DNA from 4 places in the Ramlibacter sp. bp-362 genome. Region 1 is predicted to be linked to each of the others. Evidence: predicted binding sites of a transcription regulator. Region 1 holds the regulator's gene; each other region holds the start of a gene.
What was found. The regulator sigma-54, encoded in region 1, starts transcription at its own class of promoters, with help from an activator protein. The targets are predictions, from matches to a motif close to TGGCANGNAANCTGCTTT.
Positions count from the first base shown of each region.

Region 2: a site for sigma-54 is predicted at 2,486-2,503, ahead of ACY0MJ_RS03680 (ammonium transporter). Genes of this name have one in related genera too.
Region 3: a site for sigma-54 is predicted at 2,974-2,991, ahead of glnA (type I glutamate--ammonia ligase). Genes of this name have one in related genera too.
Region 4: a site for sigma-54 is predicted at 3,052-3,069, ahead of ACY0MJ_RS04220 (TorF family putative porin). Genes of this name have one in related genera too.

Region 1 is NZ_JBUDXE010000016.1:51,389-56,788, reverse strand. Features, by position in the region: gene ACY0MJ_RS18945 (PIN domain-containing protein) at 1-385, opposite strand, end outside; gene ACY0MJ_RS18940 (THUMP domain-containing class I SAM-dependent RNA methyltransferase) at 369-1,586, opposite strand; gene ACY0MJ_RS18935 (RNA polymerase factor sigma-54) at 1,583-3,094, opposite strand; gene lptB (LPS export ABC transporter ATP-binding protein) at 3,109-3,894, opposite strand; gene lptA (lipopolysaccharide transport periplasmic protein LptA) at 3,894-4,514, opposite strand; gene ACY0MJ_RS18920 (thiol:disulfide interchange protein DsbA/DsbL) at 4,618-5,268, opposite strand; gene ACY0MJ_RS18915 (SPOR domain-containing protein) at 5,341-5,400, opposite strand, start outside.
Region 2 is NZ_JBUDXE010000002.1:260,848-266,247, forward strand. Features, by position in the region: gene metW (methionine biosynthesis protein MetW) at 109-693, opposite strand; gene metX (homoserine O-succinyltransferase MetX) at 690-1,865, opposite strand; gene ACY0MJ_RS03675 (TMEM165/GDT1 family protein) at 1,884-2,444, opposite strand; gene ACY0MJ_RS03680 (ammonium transporter) at 2,575-3,777, shown strand; gene ACY0MJ_RS03685 (RNA recognition motif domain-containing protein) at 3,992-4,375, shown strand; gene ACY0MJ_RS03690 (RNA recognition motif domain-containing protein) at 4,640-5,119, shown strand; gene ACY0MJ_RS03695 (SDR family oxidoreductase) at 5,320-5,400, opposite strand, start outside.
Region 3 is NZ_JBUDXE010000004.1:87,572-92,971, reverse strand. Features, by position in the region: gene glnL (nitrogen regulation protein NR(II)) at 1-855, opposite strand, end outside; gene ACY0MJ_RS06620 (hypothetical protein) at 860-1,369, opposite strand; gene glnA (type I glutamate--ammonia ligase) at 1,508-2,926, opposite strand; gene ACY0MJ_RS06610 (competence/damage-inducible protein A) at 3,118-3,924, opposite strand; gene ACY0MJ_RS06605 (mannose-1-phosphate guanylyltransferase/mannose-6-phosphate isomerase) at 4,069-5,400, shown strand, end outside.
Region 4 is NZ_JBUDXE010000002.1:361,105-366,504, forward strand. Features, by position in the region: gene ACY0MJ_RS04205 (MFS transporter) at 1-725, opposite strand, end outside; gene ACY0MJ_RS04210 (YifB family Mg chelatase-like AAA ATPase) at 803-2,329, opposite strand; gene ACY0MJ_RS04215 (c-type cytochrome) at 2,496-2,963, shown strand; gene ACY0MJ_RS04220 (TorF family putative porin) at 3,108-3,833, shown strand; gene glnK (P-II family nitrogen regulator) at 3,857-4,195, shown strand; gene ACY0MJ_RS04230 (ammonium transporter) at 4,224-5,400, shown strand, end outside.

The sequences.
Region 1 (5,400 bases):
CCGTGACCTCCAGCTGGGCCAGCCGCTTGCGCATGCGCAGGACCTCGCGGTCCTTGCTGAGCAGCACGCAGCGGTGGGCGACGGCGAGGTCGATGAACTTCTGGTCGTCGGGGTCGCCGCAGGTGACCGGCGCCTTGGCCGCGGGCGCCGTCAGCCGCACGTGCCGGTCGAACTCCTCCAGCACGCTGGCGGCGGCGCCGCGATGGAAATGCACGCGCGGCGCGATCTTCGGGTAGTCCAGCACGCGCGCGAGTTCCTCGCGCATCGCGGCCGTCGCGATCCAGTGCAGCGTGCCGGCGGCCAGGCCTTCGTGCAGCCTGCGCACCCGCGGGTCGGCAAAGACCAGCAGGTCCAGCACGATGTTGGTGTCAAGGACCAGCTGCATGGTCCTTGCGCGCCGAGCCCGCCACCATGTCGAAGCGGAACAGGCGGCATTCGATGGGGCCGTTCCACATCGGCACGCGTCGCGACTCCTTCAGGCGCATGCGCGAGGGCAGCTTCGCGTCGGGCGAGAGCACCCAGGCCGTCCAGCCGGCGTAGTGGCGCTTCCAGTGGGCGGCCAGCTGCGCGAAAAAGTCGCCCGCGTCCTCCGTTTGCGCCCGCTCGCGTCCGCCGCGGCCGCGGCCAGCCACGCCGGCGGCCTCGATCCGTTCTCCGTAGGGCGGGTTGACCAGCATCACGCCGGGCCCGTCGCCGGGCGGCATGCGCTGCAGGGCGTCGCCGCCGCGCAGCTGCACGGCCTCGGCCACGCCGGCGCGCTGCGCGTTGCGCTGCGCGAAATCGACCATGCGGAAGGCGACGTCGCTGCCGAACACCGGCGCCGCCGGGGCGCGCCGCGCCGCCTGGGCCTCGCCCTTGAGCGCGAGCCAGTCGGCGGCCGTGTGCGGCTTCAGCCGCTCGAAGCCGAAGCGGCGCAGCAGCCCCGGGGCGATGTTGCAGGCGACCTGCGCCGCCTCGATCGCGATCGTGCCGCTGCCGCAGCAGGGGTCGTACAGCGGCACGCTGCCGTCCCAGCCGCTCGCCGCGATCATCGCCGCGGCCAGCGTCTCCTTCAGCGGCGCCTCGCCCTTGTCCTCGCGCCAGCCGCGCTTGAACAGCGGCTCGCCCGAGGTGTCGATGTAGAGCGTCACCGTGTCGGCGGACAGGTGCGCGAACACGCGCACCGCCGGCCGCTGCGTGTCGACGTCCGGGCGCACGCCGCCGCGGGCGCGGAAGCGGTCGGCCACCGCGTCCTTGATGCGCAGCGCCGCGAAGTTCAGGCTCTTCAGCGGGCTCTGGTGCGCCGTGATTTCCACCTTGAAGCTGTCGCGCGTGCCGAACCACTCTTCCCAGGGCACGGCCGCGGCGGCCTCGTAGAGGTCCTGCTCGGCGCGGTAGGGCAGGTGCGCCAGCTGCACCAGCACGCGCTGCGCGAGGCGGCTGTGCAGGTTGAGCTTCATCACCTCGGGCCAGGTCGCGAGCAGCTGCACGCCGCCGCGGGCGCTGCGCGGCTCGCGCGCGCCGCCGCCGCAGACGCGCGCCACCTCCTCGAGCAGGAAGGCTTCGACGCCGCCGGCGCAGGGCAGGAACAGTCGCAGGTCTCTCACAGGGCCTTCCGCAGGTTGGCCGGCGCGATGCGCAGCGCCTCCCGGTACTTGGCGACGGTGCGGCGGGCGCACTCGATGCCCTGCTCCTTGAGCATCTCGGAGATCTGGTTGTCCGACAGCGGCTTCGCCGCGTCCTCGGCGGCGATGATCTGCCGGATCAGCGCGCGCACGGCGGTGCTGGAGGCGTTGCCGCCGGTTTCCGTGCCGAGCGCGGAGCCGAAGAAGTACTTCAGCTCGAAGGTCCCGAAAGGCGTGGCCATGTACTTGTGGGTGGTCACGCGCGAGATCGTGGATTCGTGCAGGCCCAGCTCGTCCGCGATCTCGCGCAGCACGAGCGGCCGCATCGCGAGCTCGCCGTGGATGAAGAAGTTGCGCTGGCGCTCGACGATCGCCGTGGACACGCGCAGGATGGTGTCGAAGCGCTGCTGGATGTTCTTGATGAACCAGCGCGCCTCCTGCAGCCGCTGCTGCAGGGCGTGGTGGCCCTCGCCGCGGTGCGCCTTGAGCGCGCCGGCATAGACGTCGTGCACGCGCAGGCGCGGCAGCACGTCGGGATTGATCTGCACGCGGAACTGCGCGCGGGTGCCGCTGCCGGCCTGCGTGACGATCACGTCCGGCACCACCACGTTGCGCTCCACGTCGATGAAGCGCCGGCCCGGTTTGGGCTCCAGCCGCGTGATGAGCGCGATGGCCGACTTGACCTCTCCCTCGCTGCCGCCGCACATCTGCGCGAGACGCTTCACGTCGCGCTTCGCGAGCAGGTCGATCGGCTGCTGGCAGACCTTGATCGCGATCGGGCACAGCGCGTGGTCCGGCGCGTCGTCCTGCAGGGCGCGCAGCTGCAGCATCAGGCATTCGGCCAGGTTGCGCGCGCCCACGCCCGGGGGGTCCAGGTTCTGCAGCAGGCGCAGCGCCACGGTGAAGCGGTGCAGCAGTTCCTCCTGCTGCTCGTGGTCCTCCGCCGGCGCGAGGCTGGCGGCGATCTCCTCCAGCGCTTCCTCCAGGTAGCCGTCGTCGTTGAGCGACTCGATCAGGTAGCGCAGCGCGACCCGGTCCTCCTCCGACAGCCGCAGGGCCAGCGCCTGCCGGTGCAGCCAGGACTGCAGCGACTCGTTGCCGCGGGCCAGTTCGGTGGCATCGACGTCGTCTTCGCTGCCGTGCGCGTTGCTGCGCGGCGGCGCCTCGCCGCCCCATTCGCCGTCGTCGGGCACCGTCTCCGTGCTGCCGTCGCCGTCCCAGCTGGGATCGGCGTCCTCCGCCGGCGCGGCCGCGGCCTCGTCTGCCTCGTGCTCGCCGTCGTCGTCGCGCACGCGCGCGTCGCTGGTCGGGATGCCGAATTCCTCGCCGGATTCGTCGGCCTGCAGCTCCAGGAAGGGGTTCTCGTCCAGCATTTGCTGGACTTCCTGCGCCAGCTCCAGCGTCGACAGCTGCAGCAGGCGGATCGACTGCTGCAACTGGGGCGTCAGCGCCAGGTGCTGCGAAATGCGTAGAGACAGCCCCTGCTTCATGCTGCCGGCGGGGCCTACATGCGGAAGTGCTCGCCGAGGTAGACCCGGCGCACGTCGGCGTTGTTCACGATCTCGGCCGGCGTGCCCTGCGCCAGGACGCGGCCCTCGCTGATGATGTACGCGTGGTCGCAGATGCCCAGCGTCTCGCGGACGTTGTGGTCCGTGATGAGCACGCCGATGCCGCGCGACTTGAGGAAGCCGATGATGCGCTGGATCTCGATCACGGCGATGGGGTCGATGCCGGCGAAGGGCTCGTCCAGCAGGATGAACCGCGGCTGCGTCGCCAGCGCCCGCGCGATCTCCACGCGCCGCCGCTCGCCGCCGGACAGCGCCACGGCCGGCGAGTCGCGCAGGTGGTCCACCCGCAGGTCCTGCAGCAGCGCCGTCAGGCGCCGCTCGATCTCGGCGCGCGCCAGCGGCCGGCCGGCCTCGTCGCGCTGCAGCTCCAGCACGGCCCGCACGTTGTCCTGCACGTTGAGCTTGCGGAAGATCGAGGCTTCCTGCGGCAGGTAGGACAGGCCCAGGCGCGAGCGCCGGTGGATCGGCATGTGCTCCACGGCGCGGCCGTCGATGGCGATCTCGCCGCCGTCGCAGCGCACCAGGCCCACGATCATGTAGAACGAGGTGGTCTTGCCGGCGCCGTTGGGGCCCAGCAGGCCCACGACCTCGCCCTTGTCCACCTCCAGCGACACGTCCTGCACCACCTTGCGGCCGCCGTAGGACTTGCGCAGGTGCCGCGCTTCCAGCCGGCTCGCCACCGCCACCGGCGGCTGGGCCTGCACCGTCTCCGCGTCGCCCATCAGCGGCTCCCCGGCGGCAGGGTGGTGCTGGGACGCAGGCTGGCGGGCGGCGCCGCGGGCGTGGCCGGCGCCGAGGCGCTGGGACGCGGCGCGATCGTCGCGCGCACGCGGCCGCCCGGGTTGGACGGCGTCGCGCCGGCGATGGCGGCGCCCTCCACGGTGAACTGGTCGTTGCTGTTGTCGTAGACGATCACGGAGCCGCTGGTCTCGTCGCTCACGGTGGCGCCGCGCAGGCGCCGCATCTCCGCGCGGCCGATGAACTTCACGCGGTCGGCGCGGCCGTCGTACTCGATGGTCTCCGCCTCGCCCTCGATGGTCTCGTCCACCCCGTCGCGCTTCTGGCGGAAGTAGGCCTGCTTGCCCGGCGCCGCCGTGACGACGCCGAACTGGTAGCCCTCGGGGTCCTGCTTCACGGTCAGCTTCGCCCCGCGGATCACGATGGTGCCCTTGGTCACCACCACGTTGCCGGTGAAGACGCTCGTCTGCTTGAGGTCGTCGTAGCGCAGCGCGTCGGCCTCGACGTTCATGGGCTTGTTGCGGTCGGCCTTTTCGGCCGCGGCGGGCAGGGCCGCGGCGGCGAGGGCCAGCGCGAGGCCGGCGAGGAGAACGTTGTTCTTCATGAGGGCACGAATCTTGCTGGCATTGTAGCGAGCATGGACGAAAAAGCCCGCTCGCGCGGGCTTTGGACTGGCACGCGGGCGGCGTGCGTGCGGTTTGTCCGCCCTACTTGCCCCGGCGCACCTCGCCGACGAGGTAGTCGACGACCTGCAGGGCACGGTCCATGCTGCCGGCCATGGTGGCGTCGGTGTACCAGCGGCCCGCCACGCCCAGCGCGGGCACGCCGTCCACCTGGTACTGGTCCTGCAGCTGCTTGGCGCGGCGGGCCTTGGTGGAGACCGAGAAGGAGTTGTACAGCTCCTGGAACTTCGCGCGGTCGAGGCCGTTCTTCTGCGCGAAGGCGAGGATGCTGTCCTCGCGGTTGGTCGGCTGGCGCTCCACGTGGATCGCGTGGAAGACCTTGGAGTGGAGCTCGTCGACCTTGCCCATGGCCTCCAGCGTGTAGTACAGGCGCTGCTGCGGCACGAAGTCGTCGCGGAAGGCCACGGGCGCGCGGCGGAAGGCGACGTCGGCGGGGATGGTCTTGAGCCACGCGTTCAGCTTGGGCTCGAAGGCGTTGCAGTGCGGGCAGCTGTACCAGAAGAATTCGACGACCTCGATCTTGCCGGCCGGCGCTTCCACGGGCGCCTTCGTGTCGAGGGCGCGGAAGTCCTTGCCCTCTTCCGGCCGGCGCTGCGCCGATGCCACGCCCGGCCAGCCCAGGGCGGAGGCGCCCAGCACACCGGCCGTGGCGGCCGCAAACTCGCGTCGTTTCATTTCCTTGGTTCTCCTTGAACTGCGTCAGAGCGGGCGCGCCGGGGGATGGTTCCTCCGCCTGGCGGCGCGGCGCTACCGCTGGACGCGCACCAGCGCGGTGTCGAAGCCGCCGGCGTCCAGCTTTTCCTTCTG
Region 2 (5,400 bases), on a different contig from region 1:
TAGCGCGCGGCGGGTGGGGGGCAAGCTGGGGTTCGCTGCGCTCACCGCCAGCCTACGAAGACCAGCGGCGTTCGCGTAGGCTGGCGGTGAGCGCAGCGAACCCCAGCACTACCCGCGTTCGAACTTGAACACCGCCGTGCTGGCAGTGAGGTTCGGCAGCACCCTCCGGACCTCCCCGTCCTGCAGCCCGAAGGCATCCAGGATCACCAGCCGGTTCTTCGTCGCCAGCACCTCGAAGTCCTTGAAGGTGCCCACGCGGATGTTGGGCGTGTCGTACCACTGGTAGGGCAGGCGCTTGGTGACCGGCATGCGGCCGCGGATCACCGAGAGGCGGTTCGGCCAGTGGGCGAAGTTGGGGAAGGCGACGATGCCGACCTTGCCCACGCGCGCCGTCTCGCGCAGCATGACCTCCGCATTGCGCAGGTGCTGCAGCGTGTCGATCTGCAGCACGACGTCGAAGCTGTCGTCGTCGAAGATCGCCAGGCCCTGGTCCAGGTTGGCCTGGATCACGTTGACGCCGCGCTTGACGCAGGCCAGCACGTTCTCGTCGGCGATCTCGATGCCGTAGCCGCTGCAGCCGCGCTCGCGCTGCAGCAGGTCCAGCAGGGCGCCGTCGCCGCAGCCGAGGTCCAGCACGCGGGCGCCTTCGGGCACGAGCTGCGCGATGGTGTGGAGGGTCGCGCGGTCGGTCACAGCACGGCTCCCGCGGGCAGCTCGCGCACCGGGGCGGCGGCTTCCACCGGCTCGGCGGCGATGCGGTCGAAGTAGGAGCGCACGACGGCCAGGTAGCGCGGGTCCTCCAGCAGGAAGGCGTCGTGGCCGTGCGGCGCGTCGATCTCGGCGTAGCTCACGTCGCGCCGGTTGTCCAGCAGCGCCTTCACCATCTCGCGGCTGCGCGCGGGCGAGAAGCGCCAGTCGGTGGTGAAGCTGACCAGCAGGAACTTCGCCGTCGCCACGGCCAGCGCCTTGGCGAGGTTGCCGTTGGTGCGCCGCGCCGGGTCGAAGTAGTCCAGCGCCCGCGTGATCAGCAGGTAGGTGTTGGCGTCGAAGTACTCGCTGAACTTGTCGCCCTGGTAGCGGAGATAGCTCTCGATCTGGAACTCGATGTCCTGCGTCGTGTAGCGCAGGTCCATGCCGTTGCGCAGCTGCCGGCCGAACTTCTCGTTCATCACGTCGTCCGAGAGGTACGTGATGTGGCCGATCATGCGGGCGATGCGCAGCCCCCGGCGCGGGATCACGCCGTGCTGGTAGAAGTGGCCGCCGTGGAAGTCGGGATCCGTGACGATCGCGCGGCGCGCCACCTCGTTGAAGGCGATGTTCTCCGCCGTCAGGTTGGGCGCGCTCGCCACCACCACGGCGTGGCGCACGCGCTGCGGGTACTGCAGCGTCCACGACAGCGCCTGCATGCCGCCCAGGCTGCCGCCCATGACGGCGGCCAGCCGCTCGATGCCCAGCGCGTCCAGCAGCCGCGCCTGCGCGTTCACCCAGTCCTCCACCGTGACCACTGGGAAGTCGGCGCCGTAGATCTTGCCGGTGTCAGGGTTCACGTGCATCGGCCCGGTGGAGCCGAAGCAGGAGCCCAGGTTGTTCACGCCGATGACGAAGAAGCGGTCGGTGTCCACCGGCTTGCCGGGGCCGATCATGGTGTCCCACCAGCCCTCGGACTTCTCCTGGCCCGCGTACACGCCGGCCACGTGGTGCGAGGCGTTGAGCGCGTGGCAGATCAGGACGGCATTGCTGCGCTCGGCGTCGAGCGTGCCGTAGGTCTCGTAGGCGAGGACGTAGTCGCGGATCGCCGCGCCGCTCTGCAGGGCGAGCGGCGCGTCGAACTGCATGGAGCGTGGCGTGGCGATGAAGGAGCTCATGAAGCCGAAAACTATACGTCACCACCCCAGCAGGGCCACGACGCCCAGCACGAGGAAGATCACGGCGCCGATGGTGTGCACCAGCTTGATGGGCACCTTGCGCGTGATGCGCTCGCCGAACCACACGACCGGCACGTTGGCGAGCATCATGCCCAGCGTCGTGCCCGCCACGACGGAGGCCCAGGCCTGGAACTGCGCGGCCAGCATCACGGTGGCCACCTGCGTCTTGTCGCCCATCTCCGCCAGGAAGAAGGCCAGCACCGTGGTGGCGAAGATGCCCAGCCTCGGTCCGCGCGGCGCCTCGTCCTCGTCCAGCTTGTCGGGGACCAGCATCCAGATCGCCATGGCGATGAAGGAGCCGCCCAGGACCCAGCGCAGCACGTCCGGGCCCAGCACGTGCGTCACCCAGCTGCCCACCGCGCCGGCGAGGGCGTGGTTGGCCAGGGTGGCGACCAGGATGCCGAGGGCGATCGGCCAGGGCTTGCGGAAGCGGGCGGCGAGGACCAGCGACAGCAGTTGCGTCTTGTCGCCCATTTCGGCGAGGGCGACGATGCCCGTAGAGACAAGAAAGGCTTCCAAGGGACCGGCATTCTAGAGGCAGCCCCCGGCACGCACCCCGATGGCGCAGATTTTGCTTTGAGGTGGTGCGGGCTTCACCAACACGGCCCGCACGCACCAACAACAAGCATCCGACACCAAAGGGGCCACCATGGAAGCACTGAAAGAGGGCGCGGACGTCCTGTTCATCCTGCTGGGAGCCATCCTGGTCCTGGCCATGCACGCGGGCTTCGCCTTCCTGGAGCTGGGGACCGTGCGCAAGAAGAGCCAGGTGAACGCGCTCGTGAAGATCCTGGCCGACTTCTCAGTCTCCTCGGTCGCCTACTTCCTGGTGGGCTACGCCGTCGCCTACGGCACCGGCTTCCTGGTCGGGGCGCAGCAGCTGGTCGCGCACCAGGGCTACGCGCTGGTGAAGTTCTTCTTCCTGCTGACCTTCGCCGCGGCCGTGCCGGCGATCATCTCCGGCGGCATCGCCGAACGCGCCCGCTTCGGCCCGCAGCTACTGGCCACGGCGGTGATCGTGGGCGTGGTCTATCCGCTGTTCGAGGGCGTGGCCTGGAACCAGCGCTTCGGCATCCAGGGCTGGATCCGGTCGCTCACGGGCGCGGAGTTCCACGACTTCGCCGGCTCGATCGTGGTGCACGCGGTCGGCGGCTGGCTGGCCCTGGCGGCCGTGCTGCTGCTGGGCGCGCGCCACAACCGCTACCGCAAGGACGGCGCGATCTCGGCGCACCCGCCGTCCAACATCCCCTTCCTGGCGCTGGGGGCCTGGATCCTCACGGTGGGCTGGTTCGGCTTCAACGTGATGAGCGCGCAGACCCTGGACAAGGTCTCCGGCCTGGTGGCCGTCAACTCGCTGATGGCCATGGTGGGCGGCACGCTGGCGGCGCTGCTGCTCGGGCGCAACGACCCGGGCTTCGTGCACAACGGGCCGCTCGCCGGGCTGGTGGCGGTGTGCGCGGGCAGCGACGTGATGCATCCGCTGGGCGCGCTCCCCGTGGGCGCCGCCGCCGGCGCGATCTTCGTGCTGATGTTCACCTTCACCCAGAACCGCTGGAAGATCGACGACGTGCTGGGCGTCTGGCCCCTGCACGGCCTGTGCGGGCTGTGGGGCGGCGTCGCGGCCGGCATCTTCGGCAGCGCGGCGCTCGGCGGCCTGGGCGGCGTGAACCTGGGGGCGCAGGTGATCGGCAGCCTGCTGGGCGTGGCGTGGGCGCTGGCCGCCGGCTTCGCCACCTACGGCGCCCTCAAGGCGGCGATGGGGCTGCGCCTGTCGGCCGAACAGGAGTTCGCGGGCGCCGACCTGTCGATCCACCGCATCGGTTCGACGCCGGAACGCGAAGCCAGCTGGTAGGAAAAACCCGGATTTCTTGCCGCAATGTGACCCGATCCTGCATTTATTTCGCCGGAATAGGCACTGTCGCGCTTGCGGCGGGGGGACTCCAGCGCATAATGCCGCCGTGGACCCACGAGGGTCTGCAGGTTTGCGGTGTTTGTCGGTCTCGCGTGGTTGTTGATTGCGTTTGCGGACTCCATCGCGTTTTGCGTTTTTTTCCAGGAGTCCCGTAATGGGCAACAAGCTTTACGTGGGGAACCTTCCCTACTCTTTCCGCGACAGCGACATGGAACAGGCGTTCAGCCAGTTCGGCACCGTGACCAGCGCCAAGGTCATGATGGAACGTGACACCGGCCGCTCCAAGGGCTTCGGTTTCGTCGAGATGAGCAGCCCCGCCGAAGCGCAGGCCGCCATCCAGGGCATGAACGGCCAGCAGCACGGCGGCCGCGCCCTCGTGGTGAACGAGGCCCGTCCGATGGAGCCGCGCAGCGGCGGCTTCGGTGGCGGCGGCGGCGGTGGCCGCGGCTTCGGCGGCGGTGGTGGTGGCGGCTTCGGCGGCGGCCGTCGCGAAGGCGGCGGTGGCGGCTACGGCGGCGGTGGCCGCGACCGCTACTGAGCACGGCGGATACGTATCCAGCGAAAAGGGCCCTCCGGGCCCTTTTTTCATGCCCGCCGCGGGCGCTCGCGGGCGTTCAATTTTTCACCGTCCTCCGGGTCCGCACCCCTTGCCACGGGCCCGAGGGTGTGCTCCATAATGGAAAAGCGTGGTCTGGCGGTCACGCGGTGCGGTGAACAGGTGCCTTTCGCTTCCATTGCTTGAATGCGTTTTCGGGACTCCATCGCTCTCTCGTTTCACTCGTTTATTCAGGAGTCCCTGTAGATGGGCAACAAACTGTACGTAGGCAACCTGCCCTACCAGATGCGCGACAGCGACCTCGAACAGGCGTTCAGCCAGTTCGGCCAGGTCACCAGCGCGAAGGTCATGATGGAACGGGAAACCGGCCGCTCCAAGGGCTTCGGTTTCGTCGAGATGGGCAGCGACGCCGAGGCGCAGGCCGCCATCAACGGAATGAACGGCCAGCCCATGGGCGGCCGCAGCATCGTCGTGAACGAGGCGCGCCCGATGGAAAACCGCCCGCGCGGCTTCGGCGGCGGTGGCGGAGGTGGTGGCGGCTACGGCGGCGGGGGCGGCGGCGGCCGCTCCGGCGGTGGCGGCTATGGCGGCGGCGGTGGCCGCTCGGGTGGCGGTGGCGGCGGCCAGGACGGCGGCTTCCGCAGCCCCTACGGCGCCGGCCCGCGCGGCGGTGGGCGCTCCGGTGGCGGCGGGGGTGGTGGATACGGTGGGGGCGGCAGCTACTGAGCTGCGATCGCACCGTGAAGAAAGGGCTCCTGCGGGAGCCTTTTTCGTGGGCGGTGGGCGGTGGGGTTCGCTTTCGCTCACCGTCCGCGGCTGCGCCGCGCCACCCTACGGTCCCGACACTCCCGTCACCGACCCCGTAGGGTGGCGGCGGCCAGCGGCCGCCGGGCGGTGAGCGAACGCGAACCCCACCGATCGCGCGCTCACCCCCCACCCTGCCGGTGCTTGCGCGGCCGGCCGGCGAGCAGGCGATCGAACACCGGGTCGGGCAGCACCCGCAGCAG
Region 3 (5,400 bases), on a different contig from region 1:
TCGGTAGCGCTGCTTGCCGAAGGTGACCTGGCGGCCGGCGCGCGTGCGCAGCGTGAGCTGGGCGTCGCCGGCGGCGATGCGCTCCGAAAGCGCCTGGCAGGCGTTGTGCGCCACGTTCAGCACGGCCTGGATCAGCTGCTCGCGGTCGCCGCGGAACTCGGGCAGCGAGGTGTCGTAGTCGCGCACCACCTTCAGGCCCTTGGGGAATTCGGCGAGCACGAGCGAGCGCACGCGCTCGCACACCTCGTGGATGTTCACGTCGCCCACCACGTGCGGGCGCCGGTGCGGCGCCAGCAGCCGGTCCACCAGCGTCTGCAGGCGGTCGGCCTCGTGGATCACGACGCGGGTGTACTCCTTGAGCCCCGGCCCGATCTCCATCTCCAGCAGCTGCGCCGCCCCGCGGATGCCGCCCAGCGGATTCTTGATCTCGTGCGCCAGGTTGCGGATCAGCTCCTTGTTGGCCTGCGCCTGGTCGACCAGGCGCTCCTCGCGGTCCTGGCGCGCCTGCGCCTCCAGCGGCAGCAGCTCCAGCACGAACTCGTCGGGCGTGTCGGTCTGCGCCAGCACCACGTGCACCGGCATGGGCTCGGCCTGCAGGCGCAGCAGGTGGGCGTCGTAGCGCAGGGCCGCGTATTCGTTGCTCCGCGCGCCGGCCAGGGCGGTGCGCAGCACGTTGGGTTCGGCGAACAGGGGCAGCGCGCTGGCGCCGACGATGGTGCGGCGCGAGGCGCCCAGCGCGTCTTCCAGCGCCGAATTGGCGAACAGCACGGTGCCGTCGCCGCGCACCACGGCCACGAGCGTGGCCAGCAGGTCGAAGGCCTGGAAGCGGGGGTCGGGCGCGAAGGGCTGGGTCAAGCCCTTATTTTGGGGCCGTGACGGGCGGAACCGCCGAGCGGCTCAATTCGCGCCGCAGGCCGGCGATGTCCTGGGCGTTGCGTTCGATCGACGACTTGAGCTCGGCGACCCGGTCCAGGTACTTCTGGTAGTTCTTGTGCTCGGGGCCGATCTTTTCCGGCTCGCCGTTGTTGTATTCCTTCAGCAGGTCGGCCTGGCGCGCCTCGGCCTTCTTCAGCTCCGCCTCCAGGATGGCCCGCGCCTCGCTGTCGCGCGCCTTCTGCTCGCCCGCGTCCACCCGCTGCGAACCGGTCGGCGGCGCCGTCGCCACGCTCACGCTCTTGTTGGCGCCGTTCACCCGGGTGCCCTGCACGACGGTGACGTTGCCGCCTTCCACCAGCTTGCAGCCCTTGACCTGGGCTTCCTTCTCGTTGTTCGTGTACGAATTGCCACAACGCCAGATGGAAGTCTGGGCGGAAGCGCTCGCCACCAGGGCGAAGACAGCAAAGGGAATCAGCGCGTAACGGGTCTTCATGCGGCTCTCCAGGCATCGGGGATGCGCAGGGCGGCCTTTCAGTATGACCCAATCCCTGCAGATTGCCAATTAAGCCGTTGATTTAAAAAGAAAAGGGGCGACTTTTGTCGCCCCCTTGCCGCTCCCGGCCGGGTTTGGTTACAGGGAGTAGTACATGTCGAACTCGATCGGGTGCGTCGTCATGCGGAAGCGGGTCACTTCCTGCATCTTCAGCTCGATGTAGGCGTCGATCATGGCGTCGGAGAACACGCCACCCTTGGTGAGGAAGGCGCGGTCGTTGTCCAGGTACTCCAGGGCCTGGTCCAGGCTGTGGCACACGGTCGGGATCTTCGCGTCCTCTTCCGGCGGCAGGTGGTAGAGGTCCTTGGTGGCGGCCTCGCCCGGGTGGATCTTGTTCTCGATGCCGTCCAGGCCGGCCATCAGCATGGCGGCGAAGCCCAGGTAGGGGTTCATGGTCGGGTCGGGGAAGCGCACCTCGATGCGGCGGCCCTTGGGGTTGGCCACGTAGGGGATGCGGATCGACGCCGAGCGGTTGCGCGCCGAGTACGCCAGCTTGACCGGTGCCTCGAAGCCGGGCACCAGGCGCTTGTAGCTGTTGGTGCCGGGGTTGGTGATGGCGTTCAGCGCCCGGGCGTGCTTGATGATGCCGCCGATGTAGTACAGCGCGAACTCGGACAGGCCCGCGTAGCCCTCGCCGGCGAACAGGTTCTTGCCGTCCTTCCACACGGACTGGTGCACGTGCATGCCGGAACCGTTGTCGCCCACGATCGGCTTGGGCATGAAGGTGGCCGTCTTGCCGTAGGCGTTGGCCACGTTGTGGATGATGTACTTCTGCAGTTGCGACCAGTCGGCGCGCTGCACCAGCGTGCTGAACTTGGTGCCGATCTCGTTCTGGCCGGCGCCCGCCACCTCGTGGTGGAACACCTCCACCGGGATGCCCATCTGCTCCAGCAGCAGCGCCATCTCGGCGCGCATGTCCTGCGTGCTGTCGATCGGCGGGACGGGGAAGTAGCCGCCCTTGGTGGTGGGACGGTGGCCCTTGTTGCCGCCCTCGATCTTCTTGCCGGTGTTCCAGGGCGCCTCGTATTCGTCGATCTCGACGAAGCAGCCGCTGGGGCCGGCGCTCCAGCGCACGTCGTCGAAGATGAAGAACTCGGGCTCGGGGCCGAAGAAGGCCGTGTCGCCCAGGCCGGAGGCCTTGAGGTAGGCCTCGGCGCGCTTGGCGATCGAGCGCGGGTCGCGGTCGTAGGCCTTGCCGTCGCCCGGCTCCAGCACGTCGCAGGTGAGGATCAGCGTCGTTTCCTCGTAGAAGGGGTCGACGTTGGCCGTGGCCGGATCGGGCATCAGCAGCATGTCGGAGGCCTCGATGCCCTTCCAGCCGGCGATGGAGGAGCCGTCGAAGGCGTGGCCGCCGCTGAACTTGTCCTCGTCGAAATGGGAGACGGGCACGGTCACGTGCTGCTCCTGGCCGCGGGTGTCGGTGAAGCGGAAGTCGACGAACTTGACTTCGTTGTCCTTCACCATCTTCATGACGTCTGCGACGGTCTTGGCTGCCATCGGGTTCTCCTGGGGATGGTTGGTTGTTGGCGGATGTGCGGAACGGGAATGCAGGTTCTGTGCCAAAGCTGGTGCATGCCGGCCGGCGCGAAACCGGCGATTTTGCGCGTCCCGGCCGGGTTTGCCAGCCGCCGCGCAGCCGAAAACGCACCGTCGAGGTGCAAAAGGGCCGTGCACCGGCCTGGTGCAGCTCAGCTACGCACCAGTTCGGGGCCCAGCTTGACCTTCAGGCCGGCGAGGCCGTCCAGCAACAGGCGGTAGGCCGGCTCCACGGCGGCGGGCTCGCCCTTGACGCCCAGGTCGATGTGGCGGCCGTACGTGGGGTGGTCCACGCTGGGCAGGCTGAACACCTTCACGCCCGGGTGCTCGCGCTCGACCTGCTCCATCAGCGGCGTGAGCGTGGCCTCCATGGAACCGAAGACGATCACGGATTTCTCGAGATAGGCGCCGCGCTGGAACAGGTGGGCGTAGCGGCCGTCCAGGATCCACTCCATCATCGGCCAGGCCATCACCGGGAAGCCGGGGGTGAAGTGCACGTCGCCGACGCTGAAGCCCGGGATCTTGTTGTACGGGTTCGGGATGATGGTCGCGCCCTTCGGGAACACGCCCATGTTCAGGCGGTGGATGTTGTCCGGCCGGTCCGGCTCGTAGGGAACGCCCTGCTCCCGGGCCGTGTCCTGCATGCGCTCGCGGATCAGGGCTTCGGCCTGCGGGTGCAGTTCCAGCTCGCGGCCCAGGGCCCTGGCGGCGCACTGGCGGGTGTGGTCGTCGGGCGTGGCGCCGATGCCGCCGGTGCAGAAGACGATGTCGCCGGAAGCGAACACGCGCCGGAGCGTCTCGGTGATCCGCTCCGGCTTGTCGCCCACGTATTCGGCCCATCCGAGCTGCAGCCCGCGGGCGTTCAGCAGCTCGATCAGCTTGGGCAGGTGCTTGTCGGCGCGCTTGCCGGAGAGGATCTCGTCGCCGACGATGATCAGGCCGATGTCAGGGCGGTTCATGCGTGGAATCGTCATCCCCGCGGAGGCGGGGACCCAGGGCATTGTGGCATTCCCGCGCCGCGGGAATGCAAATTCACGGGGGCCCCGGGCCCCCGCCTGCGCGGGGGTGACGGGAAGGCGGCGGCAGAAGCTACCATTCCTTCCATGGCCTCCATCACCCCCGTCATCCTCTGCGGCGGCTCCGGCACGCGGCTCTGGCCCCTGAGCCGCAAGAGCTTTCCCAAGCAGTTCGTCCCGCTGGTGGGCGACAAGAGCCTGCTGCAACTGACGCTGGAGCGCGTCGCCGGCCTCGGGACGCGGGCCCTCTGCGTCGCGGCCGAAGACCACCGCTTCCTGGTGGCCGACAGCTTGCGGCTCGCCGGGCTGCAGGGCACGGTGATCCTGGAGCCGGCCGCGCGCAACACCGCCGCCGCCATGGCGCTGGCCGCCGTGCAGGCGAAGCCCGAGGACTTCCTGCTGTTCTGCCCCGCCGACCACCACATCCCCGATGCGGCCGCGTTCGCCCGCACCATGAAGGAAGGCCTGACCGCCGCGGCCAACGGAATGATCGTGACCTTCGGCGTCGTCCCCAGTTTCCCCAGCACCGCCTACGGCTACATCCGCCAGGGCGCCCTGCGCGCCGACGGCAGCCAGCAGGTGGCCCAGTTCATCGAGAAGCCCGATGCGGCGCGGGCGCAGCAGCTGCTGCTCCAGGGCGACGTGCTGTGGAACGCGGGCATCTTCCTCGCGCAGGCCCGCTTCTTCATCGAGGCGCTCGAGCAGCACGCGCCGGACATCCTGCAGTCCTGCCGCGCCGCGCTGGCCGACGCGAAGACCGAGGTGCCGGGCGCCGCGGCGGAAGGCGCCACCTTCCTGCGGCCCGGCCGCGCGGCCTTCGAGGCCTGCCGCGCCCAGAGCATCGACTACGCGGTGATGGAGCGGCATGCCGACGTGGCGGTGCTGCCCTTCCGCGGCCAGTGGAGCGACGTGGGCAGCTGGAACGCCGTCGCCGACCTGGCGCAGGGCGACGCCCAGGACAACCGCGTGCAGGGCCAGGGCTGGGTCCACAACGCCCGCAACACCTTCATCCACGCGCCGCACCGGCCGGTGGTGGCCCTGGGGACGCAGGACCTGCTGATCGTCGACACGCCCGACGCCGTGCTGGTGGCGCAGCGCGACTGCGCCGAGCAGGTGAAGGACGTGGTGGCGCGCCTGGAGCAGGGCCACGCCAGCCAGGCCGCCATCCACCGCAAGGTGGTGCGCCCCTGGGGCTGGTACGACAGCGTGGACGCCGGCGAGCGCTTCCAGGTCAAGCGCATCGGCGTGAAGCCGGGCGCGTCGCTGAGCCTGCAGAAGCACCACCACCGGGCCGAGCACTGGGTCGTGGTGCGCGGCACCGCCGAAGTCACGCGCGGCAGCGAGACCTTCCTCCTGAGCGAGAACCAGTCCACCTACATCCCGATCGGCGAGGTGCACCGGCTGCGCAACCCCGGCAAG
Region 4 (5,400 bases), on a different contig from region 1:
CTTTCGCGCAGCAGGCTGATCAGGTGCGGCGGCACCGCGGCCGTGATGGCCATCATGCCCACCACGAACACGCCGATCAGCAGGAAGGGCGCGCTGCGCAGCAGGGCCGTCGGCGAGTGCGCGCCCTGCGCGCGGTCCGCGGCCACCGGCGGCGGCGCGTCGCGCAGGCACAGCGCGTGCAGCGGCACGCACACCAGCAGGTGCACCGCGGCCAGCACCAGCAGCGCGTGGCGCCAGCCGAACTGCGCGATCAGCCAGGCCGAGGTCGGGATGAACACGCTGCTGGCGAGGCCGCCCAGGAAGGTCATGGTGATGATCGCGCGGCGGAAGTCGTTCGGATAGCGCCGGGTCACGATCGCGAACACCGGGTTGTAGAGCGTCGCGGCGAGCGCCGCGCCCAGCAGCGTCCACACCGCGTAGAAGCCCGCGGCGGAATGGATCTGCGAATGCCAGGCCAGCCCGATCGCGATGGCGAGCGAGCCGAGCGTCATGACCGCGCGCTCGTGGCCGCGGTCGATCCAGCGTCCCACCGGATAGCCGAACAAGCCCTCGGCCAGCAGCGCCAGGCTGAAGGCCACGGAGGACTGCGCGCGGGAGAGCCCCAGTTCGCGCTCCACGGGCGCCAGCAGCAGGGCGAAGGTGTAGAAAACGCTGCCCCAGGTGATCAGCTGCGCCAGGGACAACCAGAGGACGAGGCGGCGGTCGTAGCCGGGGGTCTCCGTCATTCCCCTGAGCGTAACCCAGCTGGGCGCCCCTCCACCGTAGGCTGGCGGTGAGCCGCAGGCGAACCCCAGCTTCGGCGTCAACGCAAGGCCGGCAGCGCCCGCCGATACTGCACCGCCTCCGCCACGTGCACCACGTCCACCGCCGCCGCTCCCGCGAGGTCGGCGATGGTGCGCGCCATCTTCAGCACGCGGTGCGTCGAGCGCGCGCTCCATTCCAGCCGGCCCGCCGCCGCGCGCAGGAAATCCGCCGCGTGCGCCGACACGCCGGCATGGCGGTCGATCTCCTCGCCTTCCAGCGCGTGGTTGGCCTTGCCCTGCCGGGCCATCGCACGCTCGCGCGCCCGCAGGCAGCGCGCCTGCACCACCGCCGTCGGCTCGCCGGGCGGCGCATCGAGCAACTGCGCGGCGCCGAGCGCCGGAACTTCCACGTGCAGGTCGATGCGATCGAGCAGCGGACCGCTCAGCCGCCCCTGGTAGCGCGCGACCTGTTCGGGCGAGCAGCGGCAGGCGCGGCCCGAGCCGAGCCAGCCGCAGGGGCAGGGGTTCATCGCCGCGACCAGCTGGAAGCGGGCCGGGAACTCGTTGCGGCGCGCGGCCCGCGCGACGGTGATGCGACCCGTCTCCAGCGGCTCGCGCAAGGCCTCCAGCGCGGCGCGCGGGAACTCGGGCAGTTCGTCGAGGAACAGCACGCCGTGGTGCGCCAGCGAGATCTCTCCCGGCCGCGGCGGTGAGCCGCCGCCCACCAGCGCCACGGCGCTCGCCGAGTGGTGCGGTGCGCAGGTGGGGCGCCGCGCCCATTCCTGCAGGCTGAAGCGGCCCGACAGGCTGGCCACCGCCGCGCTTTCCAGCGCCTCCGCGATCGTCATCGGCGGCAGCAGGCCGGCGAAGCGCTGCGCGAGCATCGACTTGCCCGCGCCGGGCGGGCCGACGAGGAGAAGGCTGTGGCCGCCCGCCGCGGCGATCTCCAGCGCGCGGCGCGCGCCGGCCTGGCCCTTCACGTCCGCCAGGTCGGGATACGCGGTGGCGGCCTCGGGCGCCTGCGGGGCCAGCGCCGCCCAACCCGCGCATTCTTCCGGCGGCGCGTTCGAGCGCACGAACTGCTGCACGACATCGAGCAGGTGCCGTGCGCGCACGACGTTCGCGCCCGGCACCAGCGCCGCCTCCTCCGCGCTCTGCGGCGGCAGCACGAGGCGCGCCGCGCCCGTGGCCGCATGCAGCGCGAGGCTGGTGGCCAGCGCACCGCGCACGGGCCGCAGCTCGCCCGACAGCGACAGCTCGCCCGCGAACTCGTGGCCGGCGAGCCGCGCGCCGTCGATCTGGCCGCTGGCGGCCAGGATGCCCAGCGCGATCGGCAGGTCGAAGCGCCCGCCGTCCTTGGGCAGGTCCGCCGGCGCCAGGTTCACCGTGATGCGCTTGTTGTGCGGGAATTCCAGCCCCGAATTCAGCAGCGCCGAACGCACCCGCTCGCGCGCCTCCTTCACCTCGGTCTCGGCCAGCCCGACCAGCAGGAAGTTGGGCAGGCCGTTCGCGACGTGCACCTCCACCGTGACGGCGGCCGCTTCCAGGCCCACCAGGGCACGGCTTTGCACCAGGCACAGGCTCATCGCGCGGGCTCCTCCTGGCGCGCTCAACGCCGCAGCGGCCGCGGAGGACGACCGTGCCCGGATCCGTGTGCGCTACCGCACCGGAATCTTCCTTCGCCGCGAGCGCCCCAAGGAAGAGGTGTCGCTTCCTAGAATTCCCCTTGCCCGCTTGAAGAAAGACTCCACCATGAACAAGCTTGCACTCGCGTTCGTCGTTTCCGCCGCCGCGCTGGCGGCCTGCAGCAAGCAGGAAGCCCCGCCTCCTGCGCCCGGCCCGGCACCTGCCGCGGCGCCTGCCCCCGAACCCGCACCCGCCCCCGCGCCTTCGCCTGCGCCCGCCGCCGAAAGCGCGGCCAGCGCCGCATCCGGCATGGCCGTCGCGGCCGCCGGAGCCGGCGATCCGGCGCTCGGCAAGGGTGTGTTCGACAAGACCTGCACCGCCTGCCACACGGCGGGCGTGACCGGCGCACCGAAGCCGGGCGACAAGGCCGACTGGGGCCCGCGCATCGCGCAGGGCACCGAGGTGCTCTACAAGCACGCCATCGAAGGCTTCACCGGCAGCAAGGGGACGATGCCGCCCAAGGGCGGCAACGCCGCGCTGTCGGACGCCGAAGTGAAGGCGGCCGTCGACTACATGGTCTCGCAGTCCCGCTGAGCAGGCACCTGCCCCAGGCAGGTGCAATGCGGGGGTGCACCGCGCACGCCAGCGGTGCGAGACGGCGCGTGCGCGGGCCGGCCGTGCCTGGCACGCCTCCTGCTTGGGAAGGGTCGAGTCCCTTACCTCAAGCACGGAGAACGCATGAAAACCAGCCCCGCCCTGCGGTGGATCCTGCTCGCCTGCGCCAGCGCCGCCCTCGGCCACGCCAGCGCGCAGGACGCCGCTTCCACGCTGTCCGCCAACGTGGGCGTCGTCAGCGACTACCGCTTCCGCGGCATCTCGCAGACGCGCCTGCGTCCCGCGCTGCAGGGCGGCGCCGAGTATGCGCACGCGAGCGGCCTGTACGTGGGCACCTGGGCGTCCTCGATCCGCTGGATCCAGGACGCGGGCGGTGACGCGGACGCCGAACTCGACGTCTACGGCGGCTACCGCTTCAACGCCGGCCCGATCGGGCTCGACGCGGGCCTGCTGCGCTATCTCTACCCGGGCTCGGACCTGGCCGTGAACCCGGACACCACCGAGGCCTACCTCGCCGCGACCTGGGGCCCGGCGACGCTGAAGTACTCGCACTCCACCACCAACCTGTTCGGCACGGCCGACAGCCGCGGCAGCGGCTACCTGGAACTGGCCGCGACCTTCCCGCTGCCCGTGTGGGGCCTGACGCTCACGCCGCACGTGGGCCACCAGCGCGTGCGCAACAACTCAGGGTCCTCGTACACCGACTGGTCGCTCACGCTCGCCAAGGACTTCGGCAACGGCTTCAGCGCCAGCCTGGCCGGCGTGGACACGAATACCGATGCCTACCGTGCCAAGGGCAAGGACCTGGGCAAGCCCGGCTGGGTGCTGGGCGCGAAGTACAGCTTCTGATCCCGTCGCTGCAAGGAGAGCCCATGAAACTCGTCACCGCCATCATCAAACCCTTCAAGCTCGACGAAGTGCGCGAGGCCCTGTCCGCCCTGGGCGTGCAGGGCATCACCGTCACCGAGGTCAAGGGCTTCGGCCGGCAGAAGGGCCACACCGAGCTGTACCGCGGCGCCGAATACGTCGTGGACTTCCTGCCCAAGGTGAAGATCGAAGCCGCCATCTCCGACGAGCTGGTGGACCGCGCCATCGAAGCCGTCGAGGGCGCGGCCCGCACCGGCAAGATCGGCGACGGGAAGATCTTCGTCTACGACCTCGAGCAGGTCGTCCGCATCCGCACCGGCGAAACGGGCCGGGAAGCGCTCTGAAGCATTCCACCCTCCAGGAGAGCAAGACATGAAGAAGTTCCTCGCCTTCGCGGGCCTCGCGCTCGCAGTGGCGCTGCCGGCGGCCGCCGCCACCGCGACGCCCGACAAGGGCGACACCGCCTGGCTCACGGTGGCCACGCTGCTCGTGCTGATGATGACCCTCCCCGGCCTGGCGCTGTTCTACGGCGGCCTCGTGCGCAGCAAGAACATGCTGTCGGTGCTGATGCAGGTGTTCGTCGTCACGGCGCTGATCTACGTGCTGTGGGCGCTGTACGGCTACAGCCTGGCCTTCACCGGCGGCAGCGCCTTCCTGGGCGGCGCCGGCAAGCTGTTCCTCTCGGGCGTGACGCCCGACTCGGTGGCCGCCACCTTCAGCAAGGGCGTGGTGATCCCCGAGCTGAGCTTCATCGCCTTCCAGGCCACCTTCGCCGCCATCACCTGCGCGCTGATCGTCGGCTCCTTCGCCGAGCGCATCAAGTTCTCCGCGGTGCTGCTGTTCTGCGCGCTGTGGTTCACCTTCGGCTACCTGCCGATCGCGCACATGGTGTGGTACTGGGACGGCCCCGACGCGATCACCGACGCGAAGTCGCTGGACGCCGTGACGGCCGCCGCCGGCTGGCTCTGGGCCAAGGGCGCGCTGGACTTCGCGGGCGGGACGGTGGTGCACATCAACGCCGGCGTCGCGGGCCTGGTGGGCGCGTACGTCATCGGCAAGCGCATCGGCTACGGCCGCGAATCGCTCACGCCGCACAGCCTGACGCTCACGATGGTCGGCGCGGCGCTGCTGTGGGTGGGCTGGTTCGGCTTCAACGCCGGCTCCAACCTGGAAGCCACGGGCACGGCGGCGCTCGCCTTCGCCAACACGCTGTTCGCCACCGCCGCCGCCACGCTGTCGTGGATCGCGGGCGAGGCGCTGTCGAAGGGCAAGGCCTCGATGCTGGGCGCGGCCTCGGGCGCGGTCGCCGGGCTGGTGGCGATCACGCCGGCCTGCGGCTTCGTCGGCGTGATGGGCGCCATCGTCATCGGCCTGCTGGCGGGACTGGTCTGCCTGTGGGGCGTCAACGGGCTCAAGCGCCTGCTGGGCGCGGACGACGCGCTCGACGTCTTCGGCGTGCACGGCGTCGGCGGCATCCTGGGCGCGCTGCTCACCGGCGTGTTCGCCTCGCCGTCGCTGGGCGGCGCCGGCCTCTACGACTACGTCGCCA